One region of the Blautia sp. MSK18_10 genome, then DNA from elsewhere that is predicted to be linked to it. Evidence: riboswitches for the same ligand, from Rfam matches in the RefSeq annotation. Region 1 holds a riboswitch; the other holds the start of a gene.
What was found. A riboswitch is a leader RNA that binds a small molecule or an ion and turns the genes downstream of it on or off. The one in region 1 is predicted to bind cobalamin.
Positions count from the first base shown of each region.

Region 2: it holds a riboswitch for cobalamin, as region 1 does, so the genes downstream of both, LI074_RS07205 (cysteine-rich small domain-containing protein) here and nikB (nickel ABC transporter permease) in region 1, are expected to answer to the same signal.

Region 1 is NZ_JAJCGT010000043.1:7,337-13,403, reverse strand. Features, by position in the region: gene LI074_RS14310 (DUF4832 domain-containing protein) at 1-880, shown strand, start outside; cobalamin riboswitch at 1,044-1,237, shown strand; gene nikB (nickel ABC transporter permease) at 1,435-2,373, shown strand; gene nikC (nickel transporter permease) at 2,374-3,198, shown strand; gene LI074_RS14295 (ABC transporter substrate-binding protein) at 3,295-4,851, shown strand; gene LI074_RS14290 (ABC transporter ATP-binding protein) at 4,978-5,763, shown strand; gene LI074_RS14285 (ABC transporter ATP-binding protein) at 5,756-6,067, shown strand, end outside.
Region 2 is NZ_JAJCGT010000012.1:56,543-62,609, reverse strand. Features, by position in the region: gene LI074_RS07225 (C40 family peptidase) at 456-1,892, shown strand; gene LI074_RS07220 (BMC domain-containing protein) at 2,295-2,660, shown strand; gene LI074_RS07215 (BMC domain-containing protein) at 2,672-3,100, shown strand; gene LI074_RS07210 (EutP/PduV family microcompartment system protein) at 3,189-3,737, shown strand; cobalamin riboswitch at 3,829-4,023, shown strand; gene LI074_RS07205 (cysteine-rich small domain-containing protein) at 4,438-4,734, shown strand; gene LI074_RS07200 (C1 family peptidase) at 5,145-6,067, shown strand, end outside.

The DNA of each region.
Region 1 (6,067 bases):
TGGAGAGCATTTTGGCAGAGATGGACTGGTCAGTTATATCGAACTTGGAAGTCTGGGGCACTGGGGAGAATGGCATGTAAATATTTCCGCAGGAATACAGAGTCTGCCAGAAGAATCTGTAAGAGAACGTTATATGATTCCATGGACAGAGGCCTTCCCTGATTCCATGATACTGATGAGAAGACCTTTTAGTGAGGGAGAACATTATGGAACAGGTCTCTACAACGATATGACCGGACAGCCAGAGAGCACAGAGGAATGGTTTCGTTGGATTAATGAAGGCGGTGAGTTTGACCAGACTCATGAGAAAAAAGGGTTATCCGCAATGAAAGATTTCTGGAAAAAGTTTCCTTCCGGAGGTGAGTTTACAAGTTCAATTACAATGAAAGAGTTGCTTGACACAAATCTGGATCAGACAATAAATCTGATAAAGAAAGCACATACTACTTTTCTTGGACCGAAAGTAGCGGATAAAACTTATGAAAACGGTTATAGGAAAGTTTTAGGAAGCATGGGATATCGTTTGTGGATTTCGCAAGCAAGCCTTATTCAGATGCCGGGGTATGTCAGCCTGAATCTTAAATGGAAGAATGATGGAGTTGCAGCATTTTATGAAGACTGGCCTGTATGGGTTCTGGTAGAAGATGAGGATGGAAATAGTCTTGAAAAAGAAGCGGTTGACATTTCGTTAAAATCACTTCTGCCGGAAGAAACTTTACAGACAAAAACAAGAATGCAGGTAAAAAAGATGATCTCACTGGCCGGAAAGAAATATAAGATCAGTATAGGTATTGAAGATCCGATGACTGGGAAATTAGCTGTTCGACTTTCAATGAAGGGAACTTATAACGAAGGGAAAAATTATCTTTTTAGCAAATAATATTGAAGAATAAAAATGATTCGTTTATCTGTTACAGTAAAAGGAATAAAAAAATCGGATTGTATGTTTTTGAATACAATCTGATTTTTTTTGCTAATTACTGGACAAAGTAAAAAAAACTATTCTATAATATTATAGTAAAAATTAAATAACATTTATTGGTTTTGAACCAGTCGTTGTAAGTTCCGCAAGGATTAATAGAGAAACCGGTGTAAGTCCGGTACGATCCCGTCACTGTAAGAGGGAGCTTCGGAATGAAAAATGTCACTGGACCATGTGATTTTAAAGTTGGTCCGGGAAGGCGATTTCGAAGTGATGAACTTAAGTCAGGAGAACTGCTTGCAATTGGGATAGGAATGATTCTTACGGTAGATAGGAAGCATAATTTTTTCATGTCATTTTGTGTCCGTATGTATGATGTTTTCATATTGCGGGCTATTTTTTTGCCTGAAAATTAACCCCTATGGGGGGATTCCCCATGTTACTGAGTAAAAGTAATCAGAAACATTTCCGGTATTGGTTTAATTCACGAAAGATGTAGGAAGGAGATTATTTTGACGAAAAAACAAATCGGGAAAAGATTTCTGCAGATTCTGATCGTCCTGTTTGGTATCAGTTTTCTGACCTTTGGACTGACTTATCTGTCTCCTGGTGATCCGGCTGAGATCATGCTGACAGAGTGCGGTAATCTTCCCACACCAGAGCTTCTGGAACAGACAAGGCATGAGCTGGGACTTGACCAGCCCTTTCTTGTACAGTATGGAACCTGGCTGAAGGGTGTACTCACCGGAGATATGGGACAGTCCTATTCCTTTAAGATGCCGGTGGTACAGAAACTTGTATCCTGTTTCTGGCCAACCCTGAAGATGTCTCTGCTGGCACTGCTTATGATGATCGTGATTTCCATTCCGCTGGGAATCCTGGCAGCAGTGTATCAGAACAAATTCCCGGATTACTTTGTAAGAGGAATTACTTTTATCGGGGTATCCGTACCAAGCTTCTGGCTTGGCCTGATCTTACTGAGTATTTTCGGTGTACAGCTTCGCTGGGTGAATGTAGCAGGAGGAAGCACTGATTTCAAAGCGATGGTCCTGCCGGCACTTACGTTGGCTCTTGCCATGTCTGCAAAATATACCAGACAGGTAAGAAGTGCGGTTCTGGAGGAACTTCATCAGGATTATGTAACAGGTGCACGTATGAGAGGTATTAAGGAGCGTGTGATTTTATGGAGACATGTTCTTCCAAATGTAATGCTTCCGTTGGTAACTCTGCTTGGACTTTCCCTGGGAAGTCTTCTTGGCGGTACTGCAGTCGTTGAGATTATCTACAACTGGCCGGGTATGGGAAATATGGCAGTCAAAGCAATCTCCTGCCGTGATTATCCGTTGGTTCAGGGATATGTACTGTGGATCGCTATTCTGTATATGTGTATCAATCTGCTTGTGGATCTGTCCTATACTTATCTGGATCCAAGACTTAAGGAGGATAGATAATTGAAGTTAGCGAAAGTATTTAAAGAAAATAAGCAGTTTACCCTTTTTTCGATACTGGCGTTGGTCGTAGTCGGTGTGGCTGTGTTTGCCCCACAGATCGCACCCTACGACCCGCTGGATGCAGTGATGCTGGAATCACTTCAGGCTCCAAGTTCTGCACATCCCTTTGGGACAGATAAGCTGGGACGTGATCTGTTATCACGAGTTATTTTTGGAACCAGAACTTCTCTGATTATGACCTTATGTCTGGTGGCAGTTATCTTTGTGATCGGTACATTTCTTGGAGTGATCGCCGGATACTTCGGAGGAATCGTGGACGGTGTGATCATGCGTATCGCAGATATGATGATCTCTTTCCCCGGTCTGGTGCTTGCAATCGCAATCGCCGGTATGCTGGGACCAAACCTTGTGAATGCCGTTATCTCCATTGCAGCGGTAAGTTGGACCAAATATGCCCGTCTTGCACGAAGCATGGTACTGAGAGTAAAGAAGAACCTTTATATTGAAGCAGCAGTCGTAAACGGAACCAGGACATGGAAGATCCTGCTTGTACATGTTCTTCCGAACATGGTTACTCAGATGGTAGTAACTGCAGCAGCAGATATCGGAACCATGATGCTGGAACTGGCATCCTTATCCTTCCTTGGTTTTGGTGCTACAGCGCCGACACCGGAATGGGGACTGATGCTGAACGAGGGAAGAACTTACATGGCAAAAGCACCATGGCTGATGATCTACCCAGGTATCGCGATTGTAATCTGCGTAGTTATCTTCAACATGCTTGGTGACAGCATCCGTGACGTTCTTGACCCAAGACAGGAGTAAGAAAATATAAAATAAGAAAATAAAAACAAAGAGTTCTGCGGCTTCCGTACTGAACCGTGGACTTCACCACTTACCTAAATATTTCAGGAGGAATATATGAAGAATACATTATTTAAAAAAGTTTTAGCAGTAGCACTTGCATGTACAATGACATTTTCCATGGCAACCGTAACTCACGCAGCAGATGCAAAAGAGATCACAATCGGTGTAACAAGCTTTGCTGATACTCTGGAGCCTACAGAGCAGTACTTCAGCTGGGTTGTTTCCCGTTATGCTATCGGTGAGTGCCTTACCAAATTCGATGAAGAAGGTGAGATCGTTCCTTGTCTGGCAGAAAGCTGGGAGAACAGCGAAGACGGAAAAACATGGACATTCAAGATTCGTGAAGGCGTTAAATTCTCCAATGGTGATGATATGACACCGGAGATGGTAATGGCATCTATTCAGCGTACAGTTGACAAGAGTGACCGAGTACCGGAGTTCTTTGATCTGGACAGCATGGAAGTAGACGGACAGAACCTGATCTTCCACTTAAACAGAGCAAACGCAAACATGGCAGGAAGCCTTGCAGACCCATTATTCCTGATCGTAGATACAAACGTAGATGATTCTACATTTGCAATGGAAGGACCGATCTGTACAGGACCATATAAGGTAGAATCTTTCAGCCCTACAGATTCCTGTGTAGTTACAAAAAATGAGAATTACTGGGATGGAGAGGTGCCGCTGGATAAGGTTACACTGAAATGTGTAGATGATCAGACAACACGTTCCATGGCTCTTCAGACAGGCGAGATCGATATTGCTTATAACTTAAAGACAGAGAACCTTATTGAGTTTGAAGGAAATGACAATTATGAGATCCAGGAGCTTCAGTCCCTGCGTTCCACATATGCATTCATGAACCAGAGTGAAGGCCGTGCACTCTGCGATAAAGCGCTTCGTCAGGCACTTCTGCGCGGACTTGACAAACAGACATACTGTGACGTTCTTCTTGAGGGTGGAGCTACAGCAGGTAAAGCGCCGGTACCTCCCACACTTGACTTCGGATTTGATGATCTGAACGATGAGAACAGCTATGATCCGGAAGGTGCGAAAGCAATCCTTGAGGAAGCAGGATACAAAGATACAGACGGTGACGGATTCGTGGAAACACCGGACGGAGATCCTCTGACACTTGATTTCGTTATCTATACAAGCCGTGCAGAGCTTGGTGTTTACGCACAGGCAGCACAGGCCAGCCTGAAAGAGATTGGTATCAATGTAAACCTGAATACAGTAAGCTATGAAACACTTCTCGACATGAGAGATTCCGGTCAGTATGACCTTCTTATCTGGAACGTACTTGTAGCTAATACAGGAGATCCGGAGAACTATTTAAGAGAGAACTGGTACAGCAAATCTGCAAACAACACAGCAGGATACAACAATCCGGAAGTAGATGAACTTCTTGATGAGCTTGCAGGAACATTTGACGAAGAAGAAAGAAAAGACCTGATCATCAAGATCCAGCAGGATATCATGGATGATGCAGCAACTGTATTCTTCGGATATGAGACAACTTATCTGTTCTCCAACAAGAGAGTCACAGGCGTGAAGATGTATCCGATGGATTACTACTGGCTGACAAAAGACATCACACTTGCTGAGTAATTATATTCAGAGATATTAATTTCTGAATGAGACTGCACGGATTATGTCTGTTCATCGGGATATCAGAAAAGATGGACACAGATATAATCCAAAAAACACAGCAACAAGTAAGAAGGAGCGTTATTTATGCTTGAAATAAAGGATCTCTCAGTCCGGTATGGAAAGCAGGCACCTACTATCGAGCATTTCAACCTGAACATGAAGAAGGGCGAGATCATCAGTGTTGTAGGTGAGAGTGGAAGTGGAAAAACCACTGTTATCAGAGCTGTCCTCGGCGCACTTGCCGGGGGCGGTAAGGTAACACAGGGAGATATCCTCTTTAACGGAAAATCCCTGCTGACCAATACCAAGGATGAATGGAGACAGTTAAGAGGAACACGTATATCCATGATCTTCCAGGACTGCGGCGGAACCCTGAATCCGATCCGTAAGATTGGAAGCCAGTTCGTGGAATACATCTGTACTCATTCAAAAGTGTCAAAAGATGAAGCGTGGAAAAAAGGAGTAAGCATGCTGGAGAAAATGCGTCTCCCGGAAGCAGAGAATATTATGAACAGTTATCCTCATCAGCTTTCCGGTGGTATGCGTCAGCGTGTGGGTATTGCCATGGCAATGACCTTTAATCCTGAACTGCTTCTGGCAGACGAACCAACCAGTGCACTGGATGTGACCACACAGGCGCAGATCGTCCGTCAGATGATGGAACTGCGTGACGATTTCCACACAGGCATCATCATCGTAACCCATAACATTGGTGTAGCTGCTTACATGGCAGACCAGCTGATCGTTATGCAGAACGGCAAAGTGGTGGATCAGGGAACAAGGGATGAGGTCATGAATCATCCGACCAGTGATTATACAAAGAAGCTTCTGGCAGCAGTACCGGAAATGGAGGGACGCCGTTTTGTTTAAGGAATCAGATATCGTACTCAGTGCAAAGCACATTGTAAAACAGTTTCCGGCCTCTCATGGACGGACACTGACAGCCTGCAATGACATTAACCTGAATGTCTATAAGGGCAAGACATTAGGAATTGTAGGAGAGAGCGGATGTGGTAAATCCACATTCGTAAGGATGGTTATTTCCCTTGACAAGCCTACCAGCGGTGAGATTCTGTATCATGGCAAAAACCTTGCTGACCTTTCCAAAAAGGAAACATGGTTAAACCGCCAGAATATGCAGATGGTTTTCCAGGATCCGCTGGCATCCTTTGAT
Region 2 (6,067 bases), on a different contig from region 1:
TTTTTTTGTGTTCTGTAGTAATTCCATAAATAATGCAAACAATCCAGTCCACTATAGCGTGAAGTCCTGCTACGTTACTGTCCACTCCGTTCACAGTAACGTAGCCAAAATTCATTCCAGATTACCTGCGGCAATGGAATTTTGGCTTGTATGTCTCGGGATTTTGGCATATTCATGCCAAAACACCTCGCGGGATAGTGGTGTGTGAACAGTAACCCTGCATCAGATATCTTTGTCCTGTGTCAAATTATTACAAACATGAAATGGAATATGTTTGAATTGTAGAAAGAAATGCGAAGAATAACAAAAAGATTAATAAATGTTACAGAAATATAAAATTTATGGTAATTAATCCTTGCGTTTTTGAGTGCGGTGTGTTAATATGTATAAGAATTAACTTAGATATTGCAAAAACATTAAGATATAGAAAGAAAATGTTACGAGGGTGAGAATTCATGAAGAAAAGAATTGTATGTCTTACATTAGCACTCCTGATGAGCGCAACACAGGTTGTTAGTGTAAGTGCTTCAAGAGAGGATGAATTGAGAGAAGAGCAGGCGATCACAAGTCAGCAGCTGGATGCTACATATTCCAGAATGGATGAGCTTGCATATGCGAAATCACAGCTTGAGAATGAGATTTCCGAACTGGATTCCAATCTTGTAAGTGTTATGGTTTCTATTGATACTCTTAAAGGAGATATCGATAATAAAGAAGTAGATATTATTAAGACAAAACAGGATCTGGCTAAGGCTCAGAAGGCGAGAGATAAGCAGTATGAGAGCATGAAGCTTCGTATTCAGGCACTGTATGAACAGGGTGGGGATGCAGCGTGGTTTCAGATGATGCTTAATTCAGAAGATTTAAGTGAACTTCTGACACGTGCTGAGAATACACAGCAGATGTATGAGCAGGACAGAAAGAATCTTGATAAATATGTGAATACTATTAATGAGGTGAATAATTTAAAGACTCAGTATGAATCTGACAAAGCAGAACTGGAAGAGATGAAGGCTTCTTATGAACAGCAGTCTTATGATCTTCAGTGCCAGATCGATCAGAAGAAATCTGAATCAGCCGATTATGAGAATGAAATTGCATATGCACAGCAGCAGGCGACAGAATATGCAAATCTGTTAGCGGAACAGACAGCTGAAATTCAGAGATTGGAAGCTGAAAGAATCGCAGCAGAAGAAGAGGCAAGACGACAGGCTGAGGAAGAGGCTGCAAGACAGGCGGCAGAAGAAGAGGCAGCAGCAAAAGCTGCAGAGCAGGAACAGGACTCCGAATCAGAAGAGGAAGAAAATGTAGAGTATGATGAAGACGGAAATGAGATTGAGAATACTGATGATGCGGATGATGAGTCTGAAGCAGATGATGGTGTAGAATATGATGAAAATGGTGATTCTGTTGACAATGCAGGAGCTTCTGATGATGTAGAGTACGATGAGTATGGCAATGTGATTGATTCTGATAATACAGTTTCACCAGATGATTATGAGAGTGAACAGTCATCTGATTCAGATAGTTCTTCATCTTCAGGTTCAGGAGCAGGATCTTCTGTAGTAGACTTTGCAACACAGTTTGTTGGCAATCCATATGTATGGGGCGGTACAAGCCTTACAGGTGGAGCTGACTGTTCAGGATTTACACAGAGTGTATATGCAAACTTCGGAGTAAGTCTTCCGAGAACTTCTTATGAACAGCAGAATGCCGGTACAGAAGTATCTTATGCTGATGCACAGCCGGGCGATTTAATCTGCTACGGTGGACACGTTGCAATCTATATGGGTAATGGACGTATCGTTCATGCATCGAACTCTGTAGATGGCATTAAGATCAGTGATAACGCAGCGTACAGGACGATTGTTTCTGTAAGAAGACTGGTGTAATTAAATAAGTATAAATAATTAAATTTATAGGGGTTGAAAAGGAGTATCGCTAAGGGGGCTGATGCTCCTTTTCTTTATGTATAAGTTATCATTATTCCGCGATGTGTTTTGGCATGAATATGCCAAAATTCCGAGACATACCGCGCGAATTTATGCGATTAGCATAAATTCTGTGCATCGCGAAGCGTGTTGCTGTGAACGGAGTGAACCGTAACCATGTATAATATTTTACCGATTTTCAGGTGGATTTTACCTTGACATAAAATTGGATGGATAGTACAGTTTATGTAACTGAAGAGATACATATAAAATTTTAAATCTGTTTTTGGAGACATCAGTGGGAAAGAATATTCTCATGAATTATCCGGATTATAGTTGAATAGTGAAAGCGAGGAATGATAAATGGCAAATGACCATGTAGAACACATAAGAATTGTACAGGAAACAGTTGCTGGCAAGGAGATTACTTTTGCACATGTAATGGGAGGGCCGGCTCCGGTCATATACCAGAAGCTTGGACTGAATCCGCAGGTGGATTACCGTTCATCTGCAATCGGAATTATGAATATGACACCGCCTGAATCTGCAGTGATCGCATCTGATATTGCGGTAAAAAGCGGAAATGTTTATCTGGGATTTGCAGATCGATTTACAGGCACACTGATCATTACGGGAGAGATTTCCGATGTAATGTCAGCGATGACTGAGGTTGTGGATTATTTCAGAGACACTCTGGGTTATGTAGTCTGCAAGATTACCAAAAGATAGGAAGTGTTGGGATGGCAGGGATGACAACCAGAGAATTACTGGAAAAGCTTTATAACCAGGATTATGAGAAATTAAAGGGAAAAAAGCTGCGTATGACCAGGGTAAGGGTTCCGGGAAAGGAAGTGTGCCTGGCGCATGTGATCAATCCTTCACAGAGCTGTATTTATCAGAATCTTGGTCTGCATATTGGAGTCCATGAGGGAGAAGACCACACAGGAGAAGCAATTGGAATGATTCGTTTTACCCCATGGGAAGCAGTGGTTGTAGCTGCTGATATTGCAGTGAAAAGTGCAAATGTGGAGATTGGTTTCATGGATCGCTTCAGCGGATCATTGATCCTTACGGGAGGTCTGACGGAAGTTCAGACTGCAGTGGAAGAAGTGGTGAAATTTTTTAGAGAGGTGCTTGGCTTTAAGACTTGTGCAGTTCACAAAAGTTAAAACATACGAAAAGTCAGTTATTCTGTACCGATGGTGCTTATGTAACTGCCGGAATAGCTGAGAGAAGTGAAAGGGACAGACATTAAATATGAAGAAAATATTTCTGATGGGCAGAAGTGAAGCAGGTAAGACTTCATTAACGCAGGCATTAAAAGGCGAAAAACTTCATTATGTAAAAACGCAGTATACGAATACGGATGATGATACCATTGATTCTCCGGGAGAGTATGCAGAGTCCAAGCATTTCAGCGTAGGGCTGGCCTGTTTTTCTTTTGAAGCAGATGTGGTGGCAATGGTACAGTCAGCAGATGAACCTTTCAGTTTGTTTGGCTATGGCAGTAATGCATTTATTCTGAGACCACTGATAGGAATCATTACGAAAATAGATTCTCCTTATGCGAATGTTCCAATGGTGCGTCAGTGGATGCTGAATGCAGGATGTGAAAGAATTTTTCTGGTAAACAATGTGACCGGAGAGGGGATTGATGAGCTGAGAGCGTTTTTGAATGAGGATGTTCCAAAGCTGAGTCTGGAAGAAGCAAAATTCAGACAGAGTCTTGGTCTGAATGAATGGGATCCGCTGCCGGAAGGTGTGGAATATTCATGCCAAAACACCTCGCGGAATAGTGGTGTGTGAACAGTAACGAATGAACAATAATAATTTGGAAAATATATTGATAAATAGTTGACAAGCTTGTTGCAGGGTGTTATTATAATGACAGTATAATTCCATACAGAACATATTAAGTGCTGATACTGTGAGAAAGAGCAGTACAGAAAGAGGGAATCAGGTGAGAAACCTGAGCGATCCGGTCACTGTAACAGAGGAGCAAATCTCAGAATGTCCATTGTGCCATAGCATGAGAAGGAGAGAGGAGCGATGAGCCTGGAGCCAGGAAACCTGCTTGGTATGGCGAGGTTAAACTTCCGTGTAAAGTGTAACAACCAACTCCGTTGAATCCGCAGCTTCGGAGTGTTGTCTGCTTTTATCTGAAGGCAGACATTTTTTATGGAATGCGCCTGTTCTTTATGAATTATACATGATTAAATGGCAGGCGATACTACTTCGGATTTATTCGTTCCCTCCGCGCACTCATGAACGGATTTTTTTCTACCCCGGGGTAGCATCGCTCCCTCTTATTAATTTTAAATGTATGATCTGTGAAAAATACTGTAATGAATTTTCAATGCTTTGTTATGTGAAGAGAAATTGATAATTTATTAGAGTATTTTTTTTATTTCGTCCTCTGTCCTCTGATGGGTGGGATTGATGGAGACTGAGAAAACGGAATTATTCTGGAAAGATAAAAACTTGCAACAGGAGAGGAGAGGTAGCAATGGAGAAACCTTATTGGGAAGGGAAAGAATATTCTTATTTCAGCCATAAGAAATGTGAATTTTTTCCGTGTCATAAGAATGCAGATCCGGATGATTTTAACTGTCTGTTCTGTTATTGCCCGCTATATGCCTTGGGTGAGAAATGCGGTGGGAATTTCCGGTATACGGAAAAGGGAATTAAAGACTGCACAAACTGTATGCTTCCGCATAAGCGAAAAAACTATGGATATGTCACAGGAAAATACCAGGAACTGGCTGATATGATGAAAAGAGCAAAGGAAAGTATCAGCAAATAAGAGGAGAATGCGTTGCTGCTTAGAACGGAGTGAACAGTAACAATGTGTCAGATTAGCACAAATAAGAAAGAACGATTTTCATTGTAATACAATGCTTGTTCTGCTAGAATAAGGATAGCAAAAGAGAAGAGTCTGTAAGATTTTCAAGTCTGTTCTGAGTTAGTATATAAAGCATTTCACACACATTTTCCACACTTTTCACATGCACAGAAGAAAATGCATCACAGGCATTTGACGTCTTTTCCTGGCGACATTTTCTTGTCGGCAGAGCTCTGCATTTCTACATAGAGCCGTCGGAAAACAGGGAAAATTCACTGTTTTCCGACGGTTTTTGTCATTGATCATGGTTGAAAAACAAAAAAGATGCTGATATAATGATATTATATTTATGTAAAGGAGTTAACTACTACATGAAAAAAAGAAATACAGCGATACGCGCATTGTCAGTTTTTCTGGCTTATGCAATGGTTTATACATCGGTACCAGCTGCGGGTCAGGAAATGTTTGGATCCGGAGTCAACAGGGAGACAGAAGAAAATACATCAGATCTGAAAGAATTTCAAAGTTCACAGGCAGATGAATTTGGAACAGATACGGGATCGGATGCAGAATTGTTCGGAAGCGATGATGCAAAACAGGAGTTTCAGGATGGAGAAAACTCAGAAGAGGGTACAGACGGAATCAGGTATATTAAGGGCCGTCCGTTGACAGAAGAGGAAAGAAAGGAAGAACTGGAACCCTTTAAAAATTTAAAACCTTTGGATCCGGGAATTGAAGTGGAGAGCAATCTGACATCAGTTTATGCTGCATATGGAAACAGGGAGGCTGCATTTCCATCTTCCTATGATGCCAGAAAGGAAGGATTAGTTACGCCCGTAAAGAATCAGAATCCATTTGGAACCTGCTGGGCTTTTGGTATGGCAGCAATCATGGAGACTTCGCTTCTGGCACAGAACAAAGGAACCTACGATCTGTCAGAAGAACATTTATCATATTTTTTCTCCAACAGACAGAATGATCCTCTTGGAAATACCCCTGATGATAAGAATTATGTACTGGGAAATTATCACGTGATAGGAGGTAATGATCACCTGGCGGCGATTTATCTCAGTACATGGTCGGGAATGACCACAGAGGCCGATGTACCATTTCCTACGGATTCTTCGCATCAGAATGATCTGACTGTACAGATTCCGGAAAGTAAGGCTTATAATTCTGCAGCATATCTGAAAAATGCATCTGTTTCCAAATACAGTGAGGAACGTATGAAAGAAATGCTGCTGAATGACCATGCAGTATCCATTATGCTTTATATGAAGGAAAGTTATGTAAA